3 regions of the Staphylococcus hsinchuensis genome follow, and region 2 is predicted to be linked to each of the others. Evidence: riboswitches for the same ligand, from Rfam matches in the RefSeq annotation. Region 2 holds a riboswitch; each other region holds the start of a gene.

Region 1 (8,279 bases), 880 kb from region 2:
ATTGATGATTAAAGTATTTGATCACACAAATCAATATGATGCTGCAATTGTTGAGTTCTTCAAAGATAATAAAGAACAATTACGCTACGGTGAAAACCCACAACAATCTGCGCATTTCGTACGTACTTCAGACGCATTGCATACATTAGCTGGTGCAAAACAATTACATGGTAAACAGTTAAGTTTCAATAATATTAAAGATGCAGACGCTACACTTTCATTAGTAAAACAATTTGATAAACCAGCAGCTGTTGCAGTTAAACATATGAATCCATGTGGTGTAGGGGTAGCAGATACAATTGAACAAGCTTACAAATATGCATACGAAGCGGATAGTCAATCAATCTTTGGTGGTATTGTAGCATTCAATAGAACAGTAGATACTGAATTAGCACAGTCTTTACATGAAATCTTTTTAGAAGTAGTCATCGCACCTAAATTTACGCGAGAAGCGTTCGATGTATTAAGTCAGAAGAAAAATATTAGATTGTTAGAAATTGATATGACGATTGATAATAGTGAAAAAGAGGTTGTATCTGTTTCAGGAGGATATCTCGTTCAAGATAAAGATAACGTCGTTACAAATCGTGAAGAGATGGAAGTCGTTACCGAAGCAGAACCTACGGAAGCTCAATGGGATGCAATGTTATTAGGTTGGAAAGTCGTTGCATCAGTTAAAAGTAATGCAGTTATTTTAACGAACCCTAAACAAACTGTTGGTATTGGTGCTGGTCAAATGAATCGTGTTGGTTCAGCAAAAATTGCCATCGAAAGAGCAATCGAAATTAATGATGAAGTCGTTATGGTTTCAGATGGTTTCTTCCCTATGGATGACACAGTAGAGCTTGCGGCACAATCAGGCATCAAAGCGATTATTCAACCTGGTGGCTCTATTAAAGATAAAGACTCTATTGAGATGGCAAACAAACACGGAATTGCAATGGTAACAACTGGCGTACGTCATTTTAAACACTAATATTATGGAGGTAAATCAAGTATGAAAATTTTAGTCATAGGTGCAGGTGGTAGAGAGCATGTACTAGCGCATAAATTACATCAATCTCCACTCGTCAATGAATTATTTGCCATACCAGGAAATGATGCAATGTCAGAAATTGCACAAGTGCAAAGTGATATAGCTGAAACAGACCATGATACAATCGTGTCATTTGCACAAGAACATGATATCGATTGGACAGTTATTGGGCCTGAACAACCTTTAACTGAAGGTTTAGCAGATAAACTTGAAGCAAATGACATAAAAGTATTTGGTCCTAAAAAAGCAGCAGCCCAAATCGAAGGTTCAAAGCTATTTGCCAAACAGCTCATGCAAAAATATGACATACCTACTGCAGAATACAAAGAAGTCAAAACAAAAACCGAGGCTCAAAATTATATCCAACGTTGTGAATACCCAATTGTATTGAAAAAAGACGGGTTAGCTGCAGGTAAGGGCGTTATCATTGCTAATAATTTAGAAGAAGCAAATGAAGCTGTTGAGAAACTTTATCCTGAAGAAGACGGTATCGTTGTTTTTGAGCAATTTTTAGAGGGTGAAGAGTTCTCATTAATGACATTTGTTAATGGAACATATGCAGTTCCATTCGATTGTATTGCTCAAGATCATAAACGTGCCTTCGATCATGATGAAGGTCCAAACACAGGTGGTATGGGTGTTTATTGTCCAGTGCCACATATCGGTGAAGATGTGTTACAACAAACAAACGACAAGATTGCGCAACCTATTGCAAAAGCGATGGTTGAGGAAGGTACACCGTTCTTTGGTCTGTTATATATTGGTGCGATTTTAACGTCAGAAGGTCCAAAAGTAATTGAATTTAATGCACGTTTTGGAGACCCTGAAGCACAAGTATTATTAACGCGTATGGAAAGCGACTTAATGCAACACATCATTGATTTAGAGCAAAAACAACCCATTACATTTAAATGGAAATCACAATCAGTTGTTGGTGTAATGTTAGCATCAAAAGGCTATCCTGGTAGTTATGAAAAGGGTAAACAAGTATCAGGTTTCACTTTAGATGGTAAGTATTTTGTAAGTGGATTAAAGAAAGAGCAAGACAAATATGTAACTTCTGGTGGACGTGTTATTTTAGCGATAGGTGAAGGTGATGATATCGCAAAAGCGAAAGTACAAGCCTATGAAGCGGTTGATAAAATAGAAAGTGATGCACTCTTCTATCGTTCAGATATTAGTGATAAAGCAATAAAAAAATAAATAAAAATCGTCGACATCATATAAAGCGTTTTGATGTCGACGATTTTTTAATTTAAATTAATACATATTTGAAACACGCACATCATGGATGCCTGATATTGGAAGCATATGTGCACATATACCTGCTACAAGCACAATACATAGCACTACTATAATAAAGATTAAATCTTTGTAAGAGAAACCTGCATAGTAATAATATGTTCGCTTGCCATCTTGGAATCCTTTTTTCTCCATCGCAACGGATAATTGATGAGCCTTGCGGATGTTTTGACTTAATAAAGGAATAAGTAAATGTTTGAGTCTCTTAAAACCTCTATAATTTTTGGCATCTATCATTTGATAACGCATTTTTAAAGAGCGCCTTAATTGAATGAGTGAAGTTATCATAAGTGGAACCATACGGATAGCTGCCATAAAGGCGTATGCAAACTTAGGTTTTACCTTTAAGTGTTGCATAAGACTATAAAAAATCATAACTATTTCAGATGTGAAGGCAAGCACCATACCATAAGTTGCGACAGTAAATGAACGTAAAGCTAAGTGCAACCCTCGATATAAACTTTCCACACTGATTTTTATAAATCCGAATTTGAAAATGACATGAGTGCCTTCACCATAAAAAATCATGAAGAGGCAAGATAAAAAACAGAAAAATATCGTGGCGACGATAAATGATAGTGTCACTTTCATCTTTAAACCACTAAATAATAACAAGAACACCAACATGAATATTCCTAGATATAACATATAATCAAACTGGTGTATAAAGATGACATAAAAGAACAATAAGATACCTAAAGTAAGTTTGGTGATAATGTTGACGTCATCAACAAATGTATAATGTTTTTTCCAAATATCAAACATGAGCTACCTCCTCGACTTCAACCAATTGTTGTTGATTTACATGTAAACGAAGTGTAGGATAGCGTGATATGATTTCAGGATCATGTGTTACCATGATAATCGTTTGACCTTTCGTAATACGTTCATTAAATAAATTGATTAAATTGAATGTATTATGACTATCCAATCCGAATGTAGGTTCATCTAATATAATAAACTTTGAATTAGAACTTAAAGCAATCGCAACGCTTAAACGTCGTTTCTGACCCACTGAAAGCTCGAATGGGTGTTGAGATTTAACTCTTTCTAAATCTAATGTTTGTAACATTGATAGTGTTAACGCGTCCGCTTTCTTTTCATCTGTTTTATGATTTTTAAACTGAATATTGATTTCTTCATATACAGAATTCGTCATAAATTGTAATTCTGGGTTCTGATATACGAGATACATATGTTGAGCTGCTTCTTTAATTTTAGACAATTTTTTCTGATTAAAATACATTTTCCCATCGTATTTAATTAACTGCATCATTGATTCAAGTAAAGTTGTTTTACCCGAGCCGTTACGTCCAGTAATCGTAATCCATTCACCTGAGTCGATTTCTCGATAGGGGATGTGGATGAGTTCATGTTTACTCCGTTTTATATGAGTATCTTTAAATTCAAATTTATCATCATCTGTTATTTGCGGTTGGTATTTAATAGGTTGTGGTGCTGCGTTCCATGCTTTCGGATGCCAAACACCATATTCAGATAACAGATGTTCATAATTGTTTAAAATATTTATCGGTGTATCATCTGCAACAATCGCACCATCATAGTTAATTAAAATAACGCGGTCCACATGTTGCCAAATGTGTTCAACTTTATGTTCGACAATAATGACAGTTTGATTTGACCATAAGTCCTTAATTTTGTTCCACAAATCAGCGGTAGATTCGATATCCAACATCGCGGTTGGTTCATCTAAAAACAGTGTGTCGGCTTGTTGCAATAATGTTTCAGCTATTGCAAGCTTCTGTTTCATACCGCCACTTAAATGGTTAATGTATTGTTCTTTATCGACATCTAGTCCTACAGCTGATAAGGCTTCTTCAATGTGTCTGTCCATTTCATCTCTGGGCACTTGACGGTTTTCTAACACAAATGCAAGTTCTTCGTATACTTTAGGCATACAAAATTGTGCATCGGGATCTTGGAATATCATGCCACAATGTTTATCAATTTGGAGTTTATCGTATTTCATTGGTAAATCGATTAATTCTGGCACAATTCCACTTAAAACATTCAATAAAGTGCTTTTGCCAGAGCCAGATGGACCAACAAGTAATACCTTTTGTTTATCAGGTATTTCTAAATTTAAATTATCAAATGTTTTATGATCGACACTTGGATATTTAAGTCGTAAATTTTTTGCGATTATCACATTAAGAGCCCCTTATAAATTGTCGTAGTCACTTTTGTTTGAAGTTCTAAACAATCTCGTTACTCCTGTCTGATCTAATGCCTTAACGATTAAGTAAGAGAATAAACCAGCTACTACGATGCCTCCGATGAGACGGAAAATAATATATAATGCTAAATTCCATCCTGCTAGTTCATTTAAATAACCATATGCAAAATCTAAAGGTAATGTAGAGATAGCTGTTAATAATCCGGCGAGCATTGCGACCATTGCTGAACGAGACTTATATCTAAAGATAGCGAATATAATCTCACAAGCTAAACCTTGGATAAAGGCATAAATCATTACGGCGGGATCGAATTTTCCTGTAATGATTGTTTCCCCAGCGCCTGCAGCAAACTCTGCTAATAATGCGATTCCTACTTTTGGAATAATTAAGTACGCAACAACAGCAGCCATAAACCATGCGCCATAAGAAAGCTCTTCAATATGTAGCCCAGTTACTTTCATTGCATTGTAAACTACATACCAAAGGTTATATATGACCGCAAAGACAACAGCAATTAATACGGTAACAAGTATTTCTGATAATTTGAGTCCTTTTGACATTGTTCTTCCTCCTAATATAAAAACGCACAACCTAAAATAGATTGTGCGTACGAAAGCATCCGAATCACAGTTTGTGTATACACATTGATTCGGTACACTTTCCTACGCTAGTTTCATCTAGATCAGGTTCGAAGGGTTTGAGGGTTTACCTCATCTCAGTCACAAAACACCCCTAGTGCGAATGTTATATTTAAATTTTAATTCTAATGTATGCCTTTTGTTACATCCTGTCAAGGTTATCATGGAATGTTCTTTTCGTAAATTGGGACTGGGACAGAAATCGAAATTTCTATTATAGAGATTTCGTAGTTTCACTCATTGACAAAAAGGGAGTGGGACAGAAATCGAATTTCCTAATAAAGATTTCGTAGTCCCACACGGGAAGGATGACTAGGATTGAAAAAAGCTTGTTATAAGCGCATTTTCAATTCAGACATCTACTGCCAAGTTGATAAAAAGTCTGAAAAACCTATTATTGTCTCAGACGCAGATGTTTGTGGTAATTTGAATATAAGAAAAATCATGAATTAAAAAACGCCATTCACGTAAAAGGGAATGACGTTAATCTATTTTTTAGTCTAATGTGTCTTGAATATCTTGTTGTGTTTCTTCAGAACCTTCATCTTTAGATTCTTGTTGTTCTTTTAATTTATCTTCAGCTTTTTTTGCTTCTTCGGCAGCTTGTTTGTTTTGTTCTTCTTTACTCATATCACATACACTCCTTACCATATTTGTAAAATATGTTTCACTCTATATTTACCCGTTTCGATAAAATTAAACCACTAACAATTGTTATAACGTCGACGATATAATGGAGGACGTTGGAATTTCTGTACTAAAAATTTTTGTCACATGTATTGTAGAAGTTTAAATATGCAAATTATAAGGTATTTATATCATACTAAAGACTTATTTGCTAATTTATTAAAGACAAGAACGCGATGTTCATATATAATAACCTTGAGGTGAATGGTATGTCCTTTTTAAAGAAGCACGCTGAGATATTATACAGTTATATTATTGGCATTGTTTCTCTATTTTTAGGTCTCATTATTTTAGTGAACTTATCATTAATAAACAAATTAAATGGTAAAGGTAAGATTGACTTACATATTCATAATGTATGGGACTTTATAAATGCATTTTTTAGAGAAATAATTCGTGTGATGAGTAATTATATTGGGAGTTTCCCGATTATCAGTGCTATTTTAATAATATTATTTGGAATTGCATTAATTTATATTGGCGTAACACTTTTTAGAACAACGAGCTATGATTACGATATTTCTATTTTCTTTTTAGTCATAGGTGTTTTATTCTTCATCATTACAATTGCATTAATGACGCAAGTTTATAGTTTCTTTGCAATCATATTCATCATACCGTTTGCTATACATATAGGTTACATTATTTATAAGGATGAATTAAATCCTAATCATAGAAAAGCCCATTTCTTATGGATAATCTTTTCATATGGTATTACCTATTTGTTAACGCAAATTGTACTATACGGTCGTATAGATGATAAACAGATTGTACCTGTAGACATCTTAAGTGTGAACACTTTCTTCTTAATTATGTGGTTATTAGGTCAAATGGCGATTTGGAATTTCTTATTCTTAAGAAGATCATTGCCTTTAACGAAACAGGAATTAGGGGAAGAAGAACCGGAATTATCACGAACTAAAAAAGAATCAATGTCTAATCAAACTAAAGAACACTTTAAAAGTATACAAGACAAAACAACAGAGTTTACTAGAAAAACAAGAAGAAGCGTTGATTTACAAAAGGTTAGAGATAAAAAAGATAAGTTTATCACTAAATGGAAAGAGAAAATTGATATTCAAGAAGATGATATTCCAAATTGGATGAAAAAACCAAAATGGCTTAAAACATTTTACGTAGAGCTCTTCTGTGGGGCAGTGTTACTATTCTTTACTTTATTTGAATTTAGTAACCGAAGCGAAATCTTCACAAGTGATTCTTGGGATTTATCACAAACACAAGTAGTCATAGAATGGGTAACATTATTAATTCTAATGTTAATCATGATTGCTTACATTTTAACTACATTAACGAATTATTTAAGAGGTAAGTTCTACTTCTTACATTTATTCTTAGTAAGTATATTATTCTTCAAATTATTAACAGAATTCGCAAACATCATGGTCCATGGTTCATTATTCTCAACATTTATTACGCCAACATTATTATTAATGTTAATTACAATTACAGTAGCTTTCGTAATTAAATTGCGAGAACCATCCAAAGATTAATCGATGAAATTACTCATTAACTTAAGAAATAATCGACAAAGTATGATTAATGTACTTTGTCGATTTTTTTATTGAGCTACAATCAAATGAAAAGATAGTGTTTATCGTTAAATTTACAACTATATATAACAATATTGGGTTAACTTTTTTCAGTAATTTAAATATGTTTAAATGAACATGGTATTTAACCTCACCAAGATGATAAAATGAATAAATAACAGATAAATTAGGAAAGGCGGACAAAATGTAATGAAGACTGCCACATTAAATAAAGGTAAAGAAACGAAATATTTAAATGAATATCCATTAATTGAAGAAGAAGATTTATATGCATACGATCATTTAAAGGATGGAGAACTGTTTCATCTCGTAAATGATCAAGGTAATTATATTGCTACAGCATACGTTGGTAAACAACATAAAGGTATAGGTTGGGTGTTAAGTTACGATAAAAATGAAGTGATTAATACACAATTTTTCGAACGACTATTTGAAATCGCGAAAGAAGATCGTCAATATTTTTATAATATAGAAGGTACGAATGCGTTTAGAATATTTAATGGTGAAGGTGACGGCGTCGGTGGTTTGACTATTGATAATTATGATGGTCATTTTTTAATTCAATGGTATTCAAAAGGCATTTATAAATTCCGTTACAGTGTATTACAAGCCTTTAAAAATGTATTTGAATATACTTCAATTTTTGAGAAAACACGTTTTAAAGATGCACAAATTGATGGTGGCTTTGTTGACGGAGAAGCTCCAGAATTTCCAATTGTAATAGAAGAAAACTTCACATTTTATAATGTTGATTTAAATGATGGTCCAATGACAGGTATTTTTCTTGATCAAAGAGAAGTAAGAAAGAAATTAAAAGATCAATTTTCCGAAAATAAGCGTTTATTAA
Region 2 (8,279 bases):
GTGTTTGAAAATAGATTTATGCACGTGGCAGAATTTAAAAGAATGAATGCACAAATTACTGTAGAAGGCAGAAGTGCAAAGATTGAAGGAAAAAGCGAACTACAAGGTGCACAAGTAAAAGCAACAGATTTACGTGCTGCCGCAGCATTAATTTTAGCTGGACTAGTAGCTGAAGGAACGACTCAAGTTACTGAATTGAAACATTTAGATAGAGGGTATGTTGATTTACACGGAAAATTAAAGGCATTAGGTGCAGATATTAAACGAATTAACGACTAAATGATATGATAGTAACGTAAGTGGTAAAACAATTACTATATTATATTTTCGGAGGTTTATATCAATGGAGACGATTTTTGACTATAACCAAATAAAAGAAATTATTCCTCATAGACAGCCTTTTTTATTAATTGATCGTGTCGTTGAGTATGAAGAAGGGCAACGTTGTGCTGCAATTAAACAAGTTTCTGGTAATGAACCATTTTTCCAAGGTCATTTTCCTGAATACGCTGTAATGCCTGGTGTATTAATTACAGAAGCATTGGCACAAACAGGTGCTGTTGCAATGCTTAATAACGAAGCAAATAAAGGTAAAATTGCTTTATTTGCTGGTATTGATAAATGCCGATTTAAAAAACAAGTAACACCTGGTGATACGTTATACTTAGAAGTAGAAATTACTAAAATGAAAGGACCAATCGGTAAAGGTAGCGCTAAAGCAACTGTCGATGGTCAACTTGCATGTAGTTGTGAATTAACATTTGCAATACAAGACAATAAGTAAGAATAAACTCATACTTAATTTAAATATGCATTGTATATTAGGGTGAACCGGAAATTTTTAATTTCGGTTCATCTTTTATTTTTTTATTAATAATTGACTATAAAAAAACAGCGATTGTTGGACGAAATTTTCCTACAATCGCTGATATTTTGGGTAGAGTATAGTTTAATATAAAATACATTATCTTTGTAATTTGTGAATATTATCAAGAAAACGAATCATTCATTCTTTTCTAGTTTTTCATCTTTCAATCTTGGTTTAGATTGCATCATTCGGTTGAATGTCTTCTTCAACTCATCTCCAGTTAAACCATCGTCTATAAGTTGTTCAAGTAAGCTTTCTGCATAAACTTGTCTTAATGTATAGATATGACATTCAAAAACGACAGAAATGGCACGCTCTAATTGAGTAATATGTTTAATCGTTGCATCGAATAAAGCTGGGTCATTGGCTGGTCGTGTAATGACAACACGGATATCTAATAAAGTTTCATCATCCATATATTGTTGCATTGTTTCTAAATGGAAGTCAGAAATAACGATTTCTAATAGCCAACCTGTGCCGCTACTTTCTTTATTTATAATTACACCATCATCGATTTCATATTCTGTTACGCCACCATTTTCTGAAACAATTTGAAATCGAACTGCTTTAAATGTTTTCATCGTTTTCACATCCAAATAAAAATTTTAAATTTTACTATATCTTCAATTATAGACTTATTATAACGCAATTATTACCTTAGAAGAAATTAAATGTAAAATATTGTTAGAATATTACTAATAAAAAGTTGTTTATTGTATTTTGACCTCATTTTGTAAAATAACTATGATGTATTTACAAGGAGGTGACACATGATTAATAATATCGTTATCGTCGGACGATTGACGAAAGACCCAAAGTTGTTCGAAAAAGAGGAAACCTATTTAACAACATTTTGTGTAGCTGTCGAAAGGAATTATAAGGATAGAAATCAAAATAACATAGTTGGTTTTATTTATTGTAAATCTTTTGGCAAGGTAGCTCAGAACATTGTTAAGTATGTCAATCAAGGATCGCTTGTCGCAATAACTGGTCAAATGCAATCAAGAAAATACGTTAAAGACGATCAAACACATTTTATTTCCGAGTTATACGTTGAAACAATTAAGTTTTTAACTTCAAAGCACAAGGATGAAATCGAACCCCACACTACAAAAGATAATCAAGAAATCCTCGAAGACACGATACAAGACAGTGACTTGTACGAAATCATTTAAAACTCCCCCTAATTTTAATACTTATCTATGTTGTTCATTATTAAATTAATACACATTTATTTCCTACTATCAATTATACTTCTTAAACATACTATCCTTCTTTAGACCTCCCCCAGCTATCGAAGGATAGATTTGTTATCAAAATGTCATACATAAAATGATGGAAATTACTAGAGATTTAAAACTTTTAAACTTATAAAATACTGTCATTGCAAATTAAAGGTAAATTTATGGTTAATAAAAACAGAATAATCAGATATTTTACAAAGGTATTACATGCACCAATTGATAGAATTGTCAGTAAAATTTGAACATAGCAAACGATAAAGAAATTATTAGCACTAATTATTGTAAAAGTACATGTAATCTATATGTAAAAATAAAGCTGTTATTTTCATTTGGCTGTAACCTACAAGGTGATTTAAGATGTTACATTGTATTTAGCAAATTAATCAAACAATTAATTATCTTATAGGAGGATTTATTGAAATGAAAAAAACAGTTATCACTTCAACTTTAGCATTAGGCTTAGGCGTAACTGGCGCAGTAGCAGGACATTCAGCAGATGCTGCAGAACAAAATATCAATAAAGCAGACTTAGCTAACAAAGCTCAACATAATCCAGAGTATTTAAATGAACACCCAGTACATTCAGGTGCTTATAACTATAACTTCAAATATGACAAATTACACTATGATTTCGAATCAAATGGTACTTACTGGTCATGGAAATACGGCTCTAACTGGTACGTAAATGGTGATCAAGGTTCAAACAACCAAACTCAAACTAAACAAGTTTCTCATAAATCAGTTGCTAAACCAGCTGTAAAACAAGAAGCTGCTCCACAAACAAAAGCAACTCAACAACCAAAACAAACAACAACTAAACAAGCTCAACCAGCTCAAAAAACAACAAACGAATCAGCTTCAACTGGTTCTTCAGTACATGTAAACAGTCATTTACAACAAATCGCTCAACGCGAATCACGTGGTAACATCCACGCAATCAACCCTTCATCAGGTGCAGCAGGTAAATATCAATTCTTACAAAGCACTTGGGATTCAGTAGCACCAGCTCAATACAAAGGTGTATCACCAGCAAACGCTCCTGAATCAGTACAAGACGCTGCAGCTATGAAATTATACAACACTGTTGGTCCTTCACAATGGGTAACTGCATAATATAAATTTTCATATAAATGAATATATAAGAAGAGTGGATACCGAATTCGGTATTCACTCTTTTTTATTATGTAATACTTTTAGATAGCTCAACAAACCGTTCTTTTGCAAATGAATAGTGGTTTTGTTATGGTTAATTTAACAAAATATTATAGAAAATCTACTAGGGGTGCCTATAGGCTGAGATGAATTATAGTGTTCAAACCCTTAAACCTGATTTGGTTAAAACCAACGTAGGGAAGTAGTTTCATTATAGTCGATTGATATTAACTATTATTAACTACATTCTTACGTTGAATGTAGTTTTTTTATTGAGGAGGATTCAACTTGTTATTTTCTGAAGAATTAAAAAAAGATTCGCAACCAATTATCAACGATATTTATAATGACCCTTTTATTCAAGATATGTTACACGGCGAATTACCTAAAGCAGCTACAAAATTTTATTTAAGAGCAGACGCTTCTTATTTAAAAGAGTTTGCGAATATCTACGCATTAATTATTCCAAAGTTATCATCATTAGACGATGTGAAATTTTTAGTGGAACAAATCCAATTCATAGTGGGTGGAGAAGTAGAAGCGCATGAAATATTAGCAGATTACGTCGGTGAACCATATGAAGAAATAGTACAAGAAAAAGTTTGGCCACCAAGCGGCGATCATTATATTAAACATATGTATTTCAATGCCTTTGCTAAAGAAAACGCAGCATTTACGATTGCAGCAATGGCACCTTGCCCATATGTTTACCAAGTTATTGCTAAACAAGCATTAAAAGATGATGCTTTAAATCAACAATCTGGTCTGAAAAAATGGTTTGAATTTTACAGTACTGAAATGGACGAATTAGTTGAAGTATTTGATGAATTAATGAATAAATTAACTGAACATTGTACAGAAGATGAAAAACAAGAAATTAAAGAATGTTTCTTACAAAGTACTGTGCATGAACGCAATTTCTTTGCAATGTCATATAATGAAGAAGCGTGGTCATTTGGAGGAGATGCACATGAATAAACCTAAAATAGCACTGACTATTGCAGGCACTGATCCTACAGGCGGTGCTGGTGTTATGGCAGATTTAAAATCATTCCATGCATGTGGTGTCTATGGAATGGCTGCTATTACAAGTATTGTTGCTCAAAACACGAAAGGTGTACAACACATTCACAACTTTGATCAAAGTTGGTTGGCAGAACAAATGGAGAGTATATTTGATGATGAATTACCTCAAGCGATTAAAACAGGGATGATTGCATCCAAACCCATGATGGAATTAATTCGTGATTATTTAAAGAAATATCCTGATTTACCTTACGTGATTGATCCAGTTATGCTTGCAAAAAGTGGAGATTCATTAATGGAAGATGACGCTAAAGCAGATTTACAAAATATATTACTTCCTTATGCAATGGTAGCAACGCCAAATTTACCTGAAGCAGAAGAAATTACTGGTTTAACTATTAATGATGAACAGTCTATTTATCAAGCAGGAAAAGTTTTTATCAATGAAATAGGCAGCAAAGGGGTCGTTATCAAAGGCGGCCATTCAGAAGATAAACAGAATGCAAAAGATTATCTTTTTACGCAAAATGATGTGTATACATTCGAAGAGCCACGTTATGATACAAAACATACACACGGTACAGGGTGTACTTTCTCAGCTGTCATAACTGCTGAACTTGCTAAAGGTAAATCTATTTATGAAGCGGTTCAAAAAGCGAAAAAATTCATTTCTTTAAGTATTAAACATACACCAGAAATAGGCCAAGGAAGAGGGCCAGTGAATCACTTTGCGTACATGAAAGAGGTCGGCTTAGATGACGAATAATTTAGAACAGTTAAGAACTCAAAATCCATTAGTGATTTGTTATACCAATGATGTAGTAAAAAACTTCACTGCAAATGGTTTGTTAAGTCTAGGAGCAAGCCCTGCAATGAGTGAAGCGCCTGAAGAAGCAGAAGATATGTTACAAGTTGCGCAAACTTTGCTTATTAACATTGGTACATTAACGAAAGATCAAGAAATGGATATCATTAAAATTGGTCAAACAGCGAATAAAGTTGGAACACCTATCGTATTTGACCCGGTTGCAGTTGGCGCATCTCAATATCGAAAAGACTTCTGTAAGCGTTTTTTAGAGGAAGTTGAAGTTAGCGTCGTTAAAGGAAATAGTTCCGAGGTATTAACTTTAATTGATAGTGAAACAAAGATGAAAGGTACTGAAGGTGATCACTCATTAGATGTTGTTAATATTGCAAAATCAGCACATGAGCAGTTAAAGTGTGCCATTATTATTACTGGAAAAACAGATGTTATTGCTCATAATGGTCAAATTGTTAAACTAAATAACGGTTCTCCTCTATTAGCAAAGGTTACAGGCGCTGGTTGTTTATTAGGCGCTGTAGTAGCGAGCTTTGTAGATCAAACTCAACTTTCTCAGTTATCGATAAATGCACTTATCGAAGCAGTATCAATATATAATATTGCAGCGGAACAAGCAGACAATATTTCACAAAATAAAGGCCCAGGTACATTTGCAGTAGAATTAATCAACTATTTATCATTAATCACTTATGATGACTATTTAACACATCATCAAGTCCAAGAGGTGTAAATATGTTTCACAAATCTGATTTAAAGGTTTACTTTATTTGTGGAAGTCAAGACATCCCTGATGGTGTTACAATACATGAGGTTGTAAGAGAAGCTTTAGAAGCCGGGATTACGATGTTTCAATTTAGAGAAAAAGGTCCTGGTGCTCGTGTAGGTGACGAAAAAGCATTACTTGCTACAGAGTTATTTAAACTTTGCAAAGAGTATCATGTGCCATTCATCGTAAATGATGATGTAACTTTAGCTAAACAAATTAATGCTGACGGTATTCATCTTGGACAAGATGACGTAGCCATAAGTGATGTAGCATCTCAATTTAAAGATAAAATCATAGGCTTAAGCGTAGGTAACGTGGAAGAATATCATAATTCGGATTTAACGAATGTTGATTATATTGGCGTAGGACCGATGTATGCGACGCGTTCCAAAGATGATGCGAACCATCCAGTAGGGCCAGAAATGATTCCAACCCTAAGACAATATGTGAATGATTTGCCAATCGTTGCAATCGGTGGCATTGATGTAAATAATGCTAATGAAATTGTTGAAGCTGGGGCAGATGGTTTATCGGTTATATCTGTTATAGCTAAAAGTGAAAACATCAGTGAAACTGTGCAACATTTATTACAATCTGTTGAACAATAGTAGAAATTGCTTTTTTTAATTTTCACTCTAAGCCTTATATGATAGAATGTTATTTATGTGAATAAAAGGTTAGAGGTGGAAAAATGAAAAAGAAAACGTTATTACCTTTATTGTTAGGTGTAATGGTTTTATTATCTGGTTGTGATTATTCTAAACCAGAAAATAGAGACGGATTTTTCTTTAATACTTTCGTCGATCCAATGAGTAAGTTGATTCATTGGTTAGGCTCAAGTTTTAATAATGATTACGGTCTTGCAATAATTGTCTTAGTTTTAGCGATTCGTTTAGTTTTATTACCATTCATGTTATCAAACTATAAAAATAGTCATATGATGCGTGAAAAAATGAAAGTTGCCAAACCTGAGGTAAATGAAGTACAAGAAAAAGTTAAACGTGCGCGTACTCAGGAAGATAAAATGGCAGCGAACCAAGAACTCATGGAAGTTTACAAAAAATATGATATGAATCCTATGAAGAGTATGTTAGGTTGTTTACCAGTACTTATTCAAATGCCTATTATCATGGGATTATACTTTGCATTGAAATCAAATCTTGCAGGTTTTTCTCATCACCCACACTTCTTATGGTTTAACTTAGCTAAACCAGACATCTTGATTACAATAATCGCGGGTGTGCTATACTTTTTACAGGCTTACGTATCATCAAGATCTATGCCTGAAGAACAAAAACAAATGGGTTACATGATGATGGTTATTTCCCCAATTATGATTATCTTCGTATCCCTAAGTTCAGTTTCTGCATTAGGTTTATATTGGTCAGTCAGTGCGGCGTTCTTAGTTGTACAAACTGAAGTTGCTAATATGTATTATTCTAAATTAGCTAAAAAAGAAGTTGAACCTATGCTTGCAAAAATGAACAAAGAAAAAACTAATAAAAAAGGCGGCAACACACAAGTCGTTTCTAATAAGAAGAAAAAGAAATAATGTATAAATAAAGAGCGAGGCTTTGAAATTCAAAGCCTCGCTCTTTTAAATTATCGATACAGTTAAAAGTACCATTCATTAAAAAATTGAGTAACAAATCTTTTCATATAATCATGACGTTCCTCAGCCATTTTTTTACCTGTTTTTGTATGCATTAATGATTTGAGTTTAAACAATTTTTCATAAAAATGTTTGATTGCTGAGGGAGGTGTGTCTTGCTTATCAATTTCTACATCTAATAGAGGATGATTTGCCTCTGATTCGACCCACATAGGCTCATTAAAATGACCTGCAAATTGAAACGTACGTGCAATACCAATTGCGCCCAAAGCATCTAGTCTATCAGCATCTCTCACGATTTGTCCTTCAATAGGTAATTCAACATGATTATTTGCGCCGTTGTTATAACTCATGTTATTAATGATAAACATAATCTCTGATTGCTGACTTTGGCTAAGCTTTTGTTGCTTTAAAAATTGTTGTAGTTTCACAGTTGCATCTGTGACATCAGTTAACTTGCTATCGACAGTATCGTGAAGTAAGGCAGCTAATTGAATTACCAATCGGTCACCTTGTTGTTCTTGTTCAGCAATATGTAGTGCAATTTTCACTACACGTTGCACATGTGCAACATCATGTCCGCTTGTATCATGTTTATGACATTGTTTCATATAATGTGTTGCGTTAAAGATAATGTTTTGTGAGTTCATTAATGTAACTCCTTTGCATTTAACAAATGTTCTATACATCTATTTACTTATAATATAGGGGATAATAATTGAGAAATACCTTCTTTAAATTTAATCCAGTTACTGCGTTTTTCATAAAGTTCTTTCGTTAAACGATGT
Region 3 (8,279 bases), 730 kb from region 2:
AAATTAAATCGCGTAGAATAGAATTGAATGATACAATTGAAACATCAGAGCAAAGTCTCCAAGAAGCAAACCAAGATATACTATCAATAGAAAATCATTACCAAGACATTAAATCAGAGCAATCTCGTTTGGATGTATTAATCAATCATGCGATAGATCATTTAAGTGAGGATTATCACTTAACTTTTGAACGTGCACGTGAGCAATATGAGTTAGATCAGCCAATTGAAGATTTGCGTAAGAAAGTCAAGCTCACTAAAATGTCAATTGAAGAACTCGGTCCAGTGAATTTAAATGCGATTGAACAGTTTGAAGAAATTAATGAACGCTATACATTTTTAGACGAGCAACGTACTGATTTAAGAGAAGCCAAAGCGACATTAGAACAAATCATAGATGAAATGGATCAGGAAGTAAAAGATCGTTTCAAAGAGACGTTCCATGCTGTAAAAGGCCATTTTTCTCAAGTTTTCAAATCTCTTTTTGGTGGTGGACAAGCTGAATTACGTTTGACGGATGATAATTACTTAACTGCAGGCGTGGATATTATTGTTCAACCCCCAGGGAAAAAGTTACAACATTTATCATTATTAAGTGGAGGAGAACGTGCGCTTAGTGCTATTGCATTGTTGTTTGCAATGTTAAAAGTACGTTCAGCACCATTTGTGATTTTAGATGAAGTGGAAGCGGCTTTAGACGAAGCGAATGTGATTAGATATGCACAATATTTAAGGCAACTTTCAGATCAAACACAATTCATTGTGATTACGCATCGAAAAGGCACAATGGAATTTTCAGACAGATTGTATGGTGTGACTATGCAAGAATCAGGTGTTTCAAAATTAGTCAGTGTTAATCTAAATACGATAGATAAAGTGATGGAGGAGGATCAAGCATGAGCTTTTTTAAAAGATTAAAAGATAAATTTTCTGGTACACCAGAAGACGTGCAAGATGAGTTAGAACCGTTAGATTCAGATGAGGAACAACCTCTAGAAGATGACCAAGAAGAACAACCGAAAAAGAAAGCTCCTAGAAAATTAAGTGAAGCTGATTTTGATGAAGATGGCTTAATTTCGATTGAAGATTTTGAAGAAATTGAAGCGCAACAAATTGGTGCTAAATTTAAAGCTGGTTTAGAGAAATCGAGAGAAAATTTCCAAGAACAATTAAATAACTTAATCGCACGTTACCGTAAAGTTGACGAAGACTTTTTCGAAGCGCTAGAAGAAATGTTAATCACTGCGGATGTTGGTTTTGATACAGTGATGCAACTCGTGGAAGAGTTACGTTTTGAAGCGCAAAAACGTAATATTACTGAAACAGAAGATTTACGTGAAGTTATCGTTGAAAAAATCGTTGATATTTACCATCAAGATGAAGAAAATTCAGAAGCAATGGATTTAGAAGATGGTAGATTAAATGTGATTTTAATGGTAGGCGTAAACGGTGTAGGTAAGACAACGACAATTGGTAAGTTAGCGCACCGTTACCAATCAGAAGGTAAAAAAGTTATGCTTGCTGCCGGTGATACTTTCCGTGCAGGTGCAATTGAACAGTTAAATATTTGGGGAGACCGTGTCGGTGTCGAAGTAACGAGTCAAAGTGAAGGTTCAGATCCTGCTGCTGTCATTTATGATGCGATTAACGCTGCGAAGAGTAAGGGTGCAGATATATTAATTTGCGATACTGCAGGTCGTTTACAAAATAAAGCTAACTTGATGAATGAGTTAGAGAAAGTAAAACGTGTCATTGGTCGTGCAGTACCAGACGCACCACATGAAGTATTATTATGTTTAGATGCAACAACGGGTCAAAATGCCTTATCACAAGCAAAATCATTTAAAGAAGTTACTAATGTAACAGGTATCGTATTAACTAAATTAGATGGTACAGCTAAAGGTGGTATTGTATTAGCAATTCGAAATGAATTACACATACCAGTTAAATACGTAGGTTTAGGTGAAAAACTAGACGACTTACAACCGTTTAACCCAGAAAGTTATGTCTATGGATTATTCGCTGATATGATAGAACAAAATGTAGATGAATCTGAAATTGACCATAATGAGGAACAATCAGAGTCAACTGATAATGAGATAGAAGGTCAATACCATGAGCCAAAATGATTTAATTAAAACGATTCGCATGAATTACCTGTTTGATTTTTATCAATCACTTCTCACAAAGAAACAACGCAATTACTTAGAATTATTCTACCTTCAAGATTATTCACTGAGTGAAATTGCTGACACGTTTGATGTGAGTCGACAAGCAGTGTATGATAACATAAGAAGAACTGGCGATTTAGTAGAAGATTACGAAGCCAAATTGGGATTGTATAAAAGCTTTGAACAACGAAAATTGATATATGATGAAATGAAAAAATATACAAATGATCCACATAAAATGAATGCATACATTCAACAACTTGAGGATTTAGAATAAATTAGTTAAAGGAGGGAATTAATATGGCTTTTGAAGGATTATCCGATCGTTTACAAGGAACGATGGAAAAAATTCGAGGCAAAGGTAAAGTAACTGAAGCTGATATTAAAACAATGATGCGTGAAGTAAGATTAGCGTTATTAGAAGCCGATGTTAACTTTAAAGTCGTTAAAGAATTTGTAAAGACTGTATCAGATAGAGCCTTGGGTTCAGATGTAATGAAATCTCTTACACCTGGTCAACAAGTCATCAAGATCGTACAAGACGAACTAACACAACTGATGGGTGGGGAGAACTCTACCATAAAGATGGCTAACAAGCCGCCAACTGTTGTAATGATGGTTGGTTTACAAGGTGCAGGTAAAACGACAACTGCTGGTAAACTAGCACTATTAATGCGTAAAAAATATAATAAAAAGCCATTACTCGTTGCAGCAGATATTTATCGACCAGCTGCAATTGACCAATTGGAAACTGTCGGTAAACAAATCGACATTCCAGTATATACAGAAGGTGACCAAGTTAAACCACAACAAATCGTGGACAATGCGATTAAACATGCAAAAGAAGAACATTTAGATTTCGTAATTATTGATACTGCTGGGCGTTTACATGTAGATGAAGCATTGATGCAAGAATTAAGTGACGTTAAAGAAATTACGAAACCTGATGAAATTATGTTAGTCGTTGATGCCATGACAGGTCAAGATGCTGTTAATGTAGCACAATCATTCGATGATCAACTCACAATTTCTGGTGTAACATTAACAAAACTTGATGGTGATACACGTGGTGGTGCAGCACTTTCAATCCGTTCTGTAACGCAGAAACCTATCAAATTTGTCGGTGTGAGTGAAAAATTAGATGGTTTAGAACTATTCCATCCAGAACGAATGGCATCACGTATACTCGGAATGGGAGACGTTCTTAGTCTCATTGAAAAGGCACAACAAGATGTAGATCAAGAAAAAGCGAAAAATCTTGAGAAAAAAATGAGAACTTCATCATTTACCCTAGATGATTTCCTTGAACAATTAGACCAAGTGAAGAACTTAGGACCATTAGATGACATTATGAAAATGATTCCTGGTATGAATAAGATGAAAGGTCTAGACAATCTTAAAATGGACGACAAACAGATAGACCATATTAAAGCAATTATTCAATCAATGACTGCGACTGAGCGTAGCAATCCAGAAACACTTAATGTCTCTCGTAAGAAACGTATTGCCAAAGGTTCTGGCCGTTCATTACAAGAAGTGAATCGTCTTATGAAACAATTCAATGAAATGAAGAAAATGATGAAACAATTCACTGGTGGCGGCAAAGGTAAAAAAGGTAAACGTAAACAAATGGAAAACATGCTTAATGGTATGAATTTACCATTCTAAGCAATAAAGATATAAAAAAGCACGGTAGTAATCGCAATGCGCGAGCTACCGTGTTTTTATTTTGCATCTATTTTTAAAAAAAGTGGGATAAGTTAAGATTTACGGAATCGTAAATTAAATGCCTAAATTTTCTCTAAACGTAGAACCTTCATAAGCTGTTCTAAATAAGCCCCTTCTTTGCAATTCAGGTATGATATAGTCTACGAAATCTTCTAAACTATTAGGGAGAACTGGTGGCATTAAATTGAAGCCATCAGCCACACCAAGTTCAATCCATTCTTGCATCGTATCTACAATTTCTTTAGGAGTACCGATAAGTGTTAAATGACCGCCACCTGCACTAAGGTAACCGAGTAATTCACGTAATGTTGGTTCGGTATCACGAATAATTTCTAAAACTGTCTCATAACGCCCAACTGGACCCGTGAATTCTTCTACAGGCGGTAAGGGTGGTACAGGTTCATCCAAGTTCCAGTCGCTACAATCTTGTTGTATAAAGAAACTGAGTTGATTTAAAGCTGCCTCAATTGGTAGCGATTGATCTAATCGTTCCTTTTTAGCATAGGCCTCTTCCGTCGTTTCGCCTACATATGTGACTAAACCGGGGAAGATTTTAATATGTCTTTGTTCTACATCGCTATTTTCTATTTGGGTATCTAGTTTTTTACGAAAGGCTTTTGCTTGCTTTAAGTTCCATGATACAGAATAAACTGCGTCTGCATATTTAGTGGCTAAAGCTACACCTTGCTTTGATGCACCTGCTTGCATCGCAACTGGTTTTTGTTGAGGGCTTTTTGGAACAGTCAGAGGACCATTAACGTTAAAATACTTACCTTGATGATTAAACGCATTAATCTCGTCTGAGTTGATGATACGTTGATTTTGTCTATCATGTATAAAGTCTTTTTCATCCCATGAAACGAGTAACTTATTCATTAATTCTGCAAATTCATCTGCTTTTTCATAACGTGAAGCACGTTCAGGAAGTTCAGGTAAATTATGATTCCATGCTTCTAAGTCTGTCATGGAAGTCACAAGATTCCATCCGATACGCCCACCAGTAATATGATCTAAACTCAATATTTGGCGTGCTGCGGTAAATGGATTTGAGAAAGTGCTCGAAATGGTTGCAACTAGTCCCACATGATTTGTTACTTGAGATAAGACAGATAAACTGACAATAGGATCAAACCAAAACGCAGGCATATCGCTATCTGAATTTGCAGGGAAAGCTTGATTATCTGCAAAAAATACCGCATCAAATAGACCGCGTTCTGCGATTTGTGCTAATTCTTGATAGTAAGTCATATCTCCTACACGTTCGATACTAGAATCGGGCATTAACCATGCTGCTTGATGATGTCCACATGCAATGATTAATATCCCTATATTGATTTCCTTTGTTTCTTCATTATTCATAAACTCACACCTCATACATAAGAAAAATTAATTCATCGTTAAACCGCCATCAATTGTAAAGTTTTGACCTGTTATACCTGTAGCTTGATCAGAAATTAAATAAGCTACCATATTTGCTACATCTTGTGGTGTTGTAACCTTTCTTAAAGGCGTAGTTTGGCCAATCATATCGAATACCTCTGGCGTCGTCGCTGCACTTGCGTCTGTTGTCTTTAGTAACCCACCAGAAACTACATTAGCTCGTATGCCTTGTTGACCTAATTCAGCGGCTACATTACGAGTTAAACCAATGAGACCTGCTTTAGCTGTTGTATATTCATGATAGGGAACAACAGGATTTTGATATAAGTTAGTACCGATAGAAACAATTGCACCATCTTGTCTATCTATAAATTGAGGTAATACACTCTGTATCACATTAAAAGCTGATTTCAACGTACCATCAAGTTGTTGTTGGTAATCTTCCCAAGATAAATCTTTAAATGCCTTTTGTTGTGTCGGGTCAAATTTGAAACCAACGAGTGCATTATTCACGATAGCATCAATTTGACCGAAATGTTGTGACGCTTTCTGAACTAATGCTTCTACTTCATCTCTTTTTGTTACATCGGCTTGAATAGCAATCGCTTGATCTGTACCGATTTCTTCCACGAGCTGTTGAGCCTTTGATTCACTTTGAAAATAATTAATTACAACGTTGTGTCCTTGCTCAGCCAATGTTTTAACAGTAGTTGCACCTAATCCACGGCTACTACCTGTAACTAATACTGTTTTACGCATATACATCTCTCCTAAAATATTTAATCAATAAAAAACACAACTTTCATAAAAAGAAAGTTGTGTATGAGAAATTCATGTTTATATCAATAGAATTTAATTCTAAATCAACGATAACATCATCCACACTTTCCTACGCTAGTTCAAACTAGATCAGGTTCGAAGGGTTTGAGCTAAAGCTTATCTCAGTTAAAAACACCCCTAGTGTCTATTTATTTAATTTAACTTCAATGTAAAGTTAATCGACTGTTGTGTCAAGCTTTGTGAAATAGAATGTATGTCCTTTTGTCATATATATTTGACATCAACATCAGTATATACTATCGTTAATGTACAATATATATGACATTTTTGAGGTGTGATTGCTTGAATAAACTTAATGAATATAGGAAAAAGAATCAATTATCTCAATTAGAATTAGCTCGAAAGGTAAATGTTTCAAGACAGACAATTAATTTAATTGAAAATAATAAGTACAATCCCTCATTAAATTTATGTATTAACATTTGTCTAGCATTAGGCGCAACATTAGACGATATTTTTTGGGAGGAGTAATTAAAATGAATGAAAACAATCAGAAGCATATGAAACGTTTTCTCGGTTTCATTAATGATAAGGACGAGAGAGAATTACAAATCATTTATTCAAAGATAGTAAGCGTCTTTTTTATTTCATTTTATCTCACAATTTTATTCGCATTTATAAGTATTTGTTTTGATGCTTACTTCAAGCAAATTTCTTTAGGTAGCATTTTACTCATGGTCTTAGGGTTTGTAGAAGCATTGACAGTTATGATTTCCTTGAGAAAGGAAGATGTAAGAGATGAATTAGTTACTTCTCAGCACGAATATCGACAATTATTGAAAAAGATACGATTTCAATGTTTTATTTCCGGTATATTCATTGTATTTACGTATTTAATATTTAGCATAGTATTCAATCTATGCATAACTAAACAGCTGCAAATTGAAGGTTATACTCTCTTTTCTTCATTTATAGCTGGTTTTGTCTTTAGTTTTCTATCTTACTTTGTAGCGAAAAGTAAAATTAAAATTGAAGACTAGTGTCATGGGTAAATAGTTAATACCTTTCGATCCATTATTCCATAGCACTAACTGCCTGACATGATACAAAACAATATTTTTTGAAATGGTAAAGAATAAACTCTTTACAAGTAGATATTTAACTGTTATCATTACTTCTTGTAGAAAATAAAAAGTAAAACATATTAAAGGAGAGAATATAAATGGCAGTTAAATTACGTTTAAAACGTTTAGGTTCTAAAAGAAATCCATTCTACCGTATTGTAGCAGCTGATGCTCGTGCGCCACGTGATGGTCGTAGCATTGAACAAATTGGTACTTACAACCCAAATAATGTTCAAGCTCCAGAAGTTAAAATCGACGAAGAGCTAGCATTAAAATGGTTAAAAGAAGGTGCAAGACCAACTGACACTGTTCACAATATCTTATCTAAACAAGGTATTATGAAAAAATTCGACGAACTAAAATAGTTTGATATGTATAGCAAGTTTAAAGGCTGAGACATTTTTTGTCTCAGCCTTCTTTACTTAGTAAGTTAAATTTTAGAAATTGCTATGGTTGATCTAACTATAGCTTATGATTTAGGTAATACTTTGAGTAATGATACGTGTTATAATATAGTGAGTTTGGAACATGGCCAGCAATGGGTATCCGTGTGAATTTTAAAAAGCGGAGGGACAGAATATGAAAGTTGAAGTAGGTAAATTCGTTAATACACATGGTGTAAAAGGTGAAATTAAAATAAAATCAAATTCAGATTTTACAGATACACGTTTTCAACCAGGAGAAATTGTGACAATCGAACGTGAAGATCAACAACCTATCGAATTCACAATCGCTTCACACCGAGTACATAAAGGATTTCATTTAGTTACATTTGAAGGTGTAAACAATATTAATGATATCGAATATTTAAAGGGCGAAACTTTATTACAAGAACGCGATCACGAAGAAATCGAATTAGGGGAACATGAATACTTCTATTCTGATATTATTGGTTGTACTGTGTTTGACGATGAGGGCACGCCAATTGGACGTGTGATTAATATTATGGAAACGGGTGCAAATGACGTCTGGATTGTCAAAGGTGAGAAAGAATATTTAATCCCATATATTGCAGATGTGGTGAAAGATGTAGACGTAGAAGGTAGAAGTATTACAATTACACCAATGGAAGGGTTATTAGACTAATGAAAATAGAT

Evidence for each region. A riboswitch is a leader RNA that binds a small molecule or an ion and turns the genes downstream of it on or off. The one in region 2 is predicted to bind thiamine pyrophosphate.
Region 1: linked by a shared signal. The riboswitch ahead of QQM35_RS06760 (ECF transporter S component) and the one ahead of tenA (thiaminase II) in region 2 are both predicted to bind thiamine pyrophosphate.
Region 3: linked by a shared signal. The riboswitch ahead of QQM35_RS07485 (3-oxoacyl-ACP reductase) and the one ahead of tenA (thiaminase II) in region 2 are both predicted to bind thiamine pyrophosphate.

Annotation. Positions count from the first base shown of each region.
Region 1 is NZ_CP128355.1:1,340,198-1,348,476, forward strand. It holds gene purH (bifunctional phosphoribosylaminoimidazolecarboxamide formyltransferase/IMP cyclohydrolase) at 1-976, shown strand, start outside; gene purD (phosphoribosylamine--glycine ligase) at 998-2,239, shown strand; gene QQM35_RS06750 (energy-coupling factor transporter transmembrane component T family protein) at 2,297-3,103, opposite strand; gene QQM35_RS06755 (ABC transporter ATP-binding protein) at 3,096-4,508, opposite strand; gene QQM35_RS06760 (ECF transporter S component) at 4,521-5,096, opposite strand; TPP riboswitch at 5,179-5,280, opposite strand; gene QQM35_RS06765 (hypothetical protein) at 5,493-5,627, shown strand; gene graF (glycopeptide resistance-associated protein GraF) at 5,670-5,804, opposite strand; gene auxA (lipoteichoic acid stability factor AuxA) at 6,071-7,372, shown strand; gene QQM35_RS06780 (class I SAM-dependent rRNA methyltransferase) at 7,622-8,279, shown strand, end outside.
Region 2 is NZ_CP128355.1:24,270-32,548, reverse strand. It holds gene murA (UDP-N-acetylglucosamine 1-carboxyvinyltransferase) at 1-279, shown strand, start outside; gene fabZ (3-hydroxyacyl-ACP dehydratase FabZ) at 344-784, shown strand; gene QQM35_RS00170 (YwpF-like family protein) at 1,003-1,449, opposite strand; gene QQM35_RS00165 (single-stranded DNA-binding protein) at 1,639-2,043, shown strand; gene QQM35_RS00160 (transglycosylase family protein) at 2,533-3,225, shown strand; TPP riboswitch at 3,381-3,482, shown strand; gene tenA (thiaminase II) at 3,553-4,242, shown strand; gene thiD (bifunctional hydroxymethylpyrimidine kinase/phosphomethylpyrimidine kinase) at 4,235-5,056, shown strand; gene thiM (hydroxyethylthiazole kinase) at 5,046-5,843, shown strand; gene thiE (thiamine phosphate synthase) at 5,846-6,487, shown strand; gene yidC (membrane protein insertase YidC) at 6,571-7,431, shown strand; gene QQM35_RS00130 (HD domain-containing protein) at 7,494-8,141, opposite strand; gene cls (cardiolipin synthase) at 8,189-8,279, opposite strand, start outside.
Region 3 is NZ_CP128355.1:1,488,884-1,497,162, forward strand. It holds gene smc (chromosome segregation protein SMC) at 1-899, shown strand, start outside; gene ftsY (signal recognition particle-docking protein FtsY) at 896-2,128, shown strand; gene QQM35_RS07470 (putative DNA-binding protein) at 2,115-2,447, shown strand; gene ffh (signal recognition particle protein) at 2,471-3,838, shown strand; gene QQM35_RS07480 (LLM class flavin-dependent oxidoreductase) at 3,953-5,257, opposite strand; gene QQM35_RS07485 (3-oxoacyl-ACP reductase) at 5,285-6,037, opposite strand; TPP riboswitch at 6,148-6,247, opposite strand; gene QQM35_RS07490 (helix-turn-helix transcriptional regulator) at 6,401-6,589, shown strand; gene QQM35_RS07495 (hypothetical protein) at 6,595-7,098, shown strand; gene rpsP (30S ribosomal protein S16) at 7,281-7,547, shown strand; gene rimM (ribosome maturation factor RimM) at 7,762-8,268, shown strand; gene trmD (tRNA (guanosine(37)-N1)-methyltransferase TrmD) at 8,268-8,279, shown strand, end outside.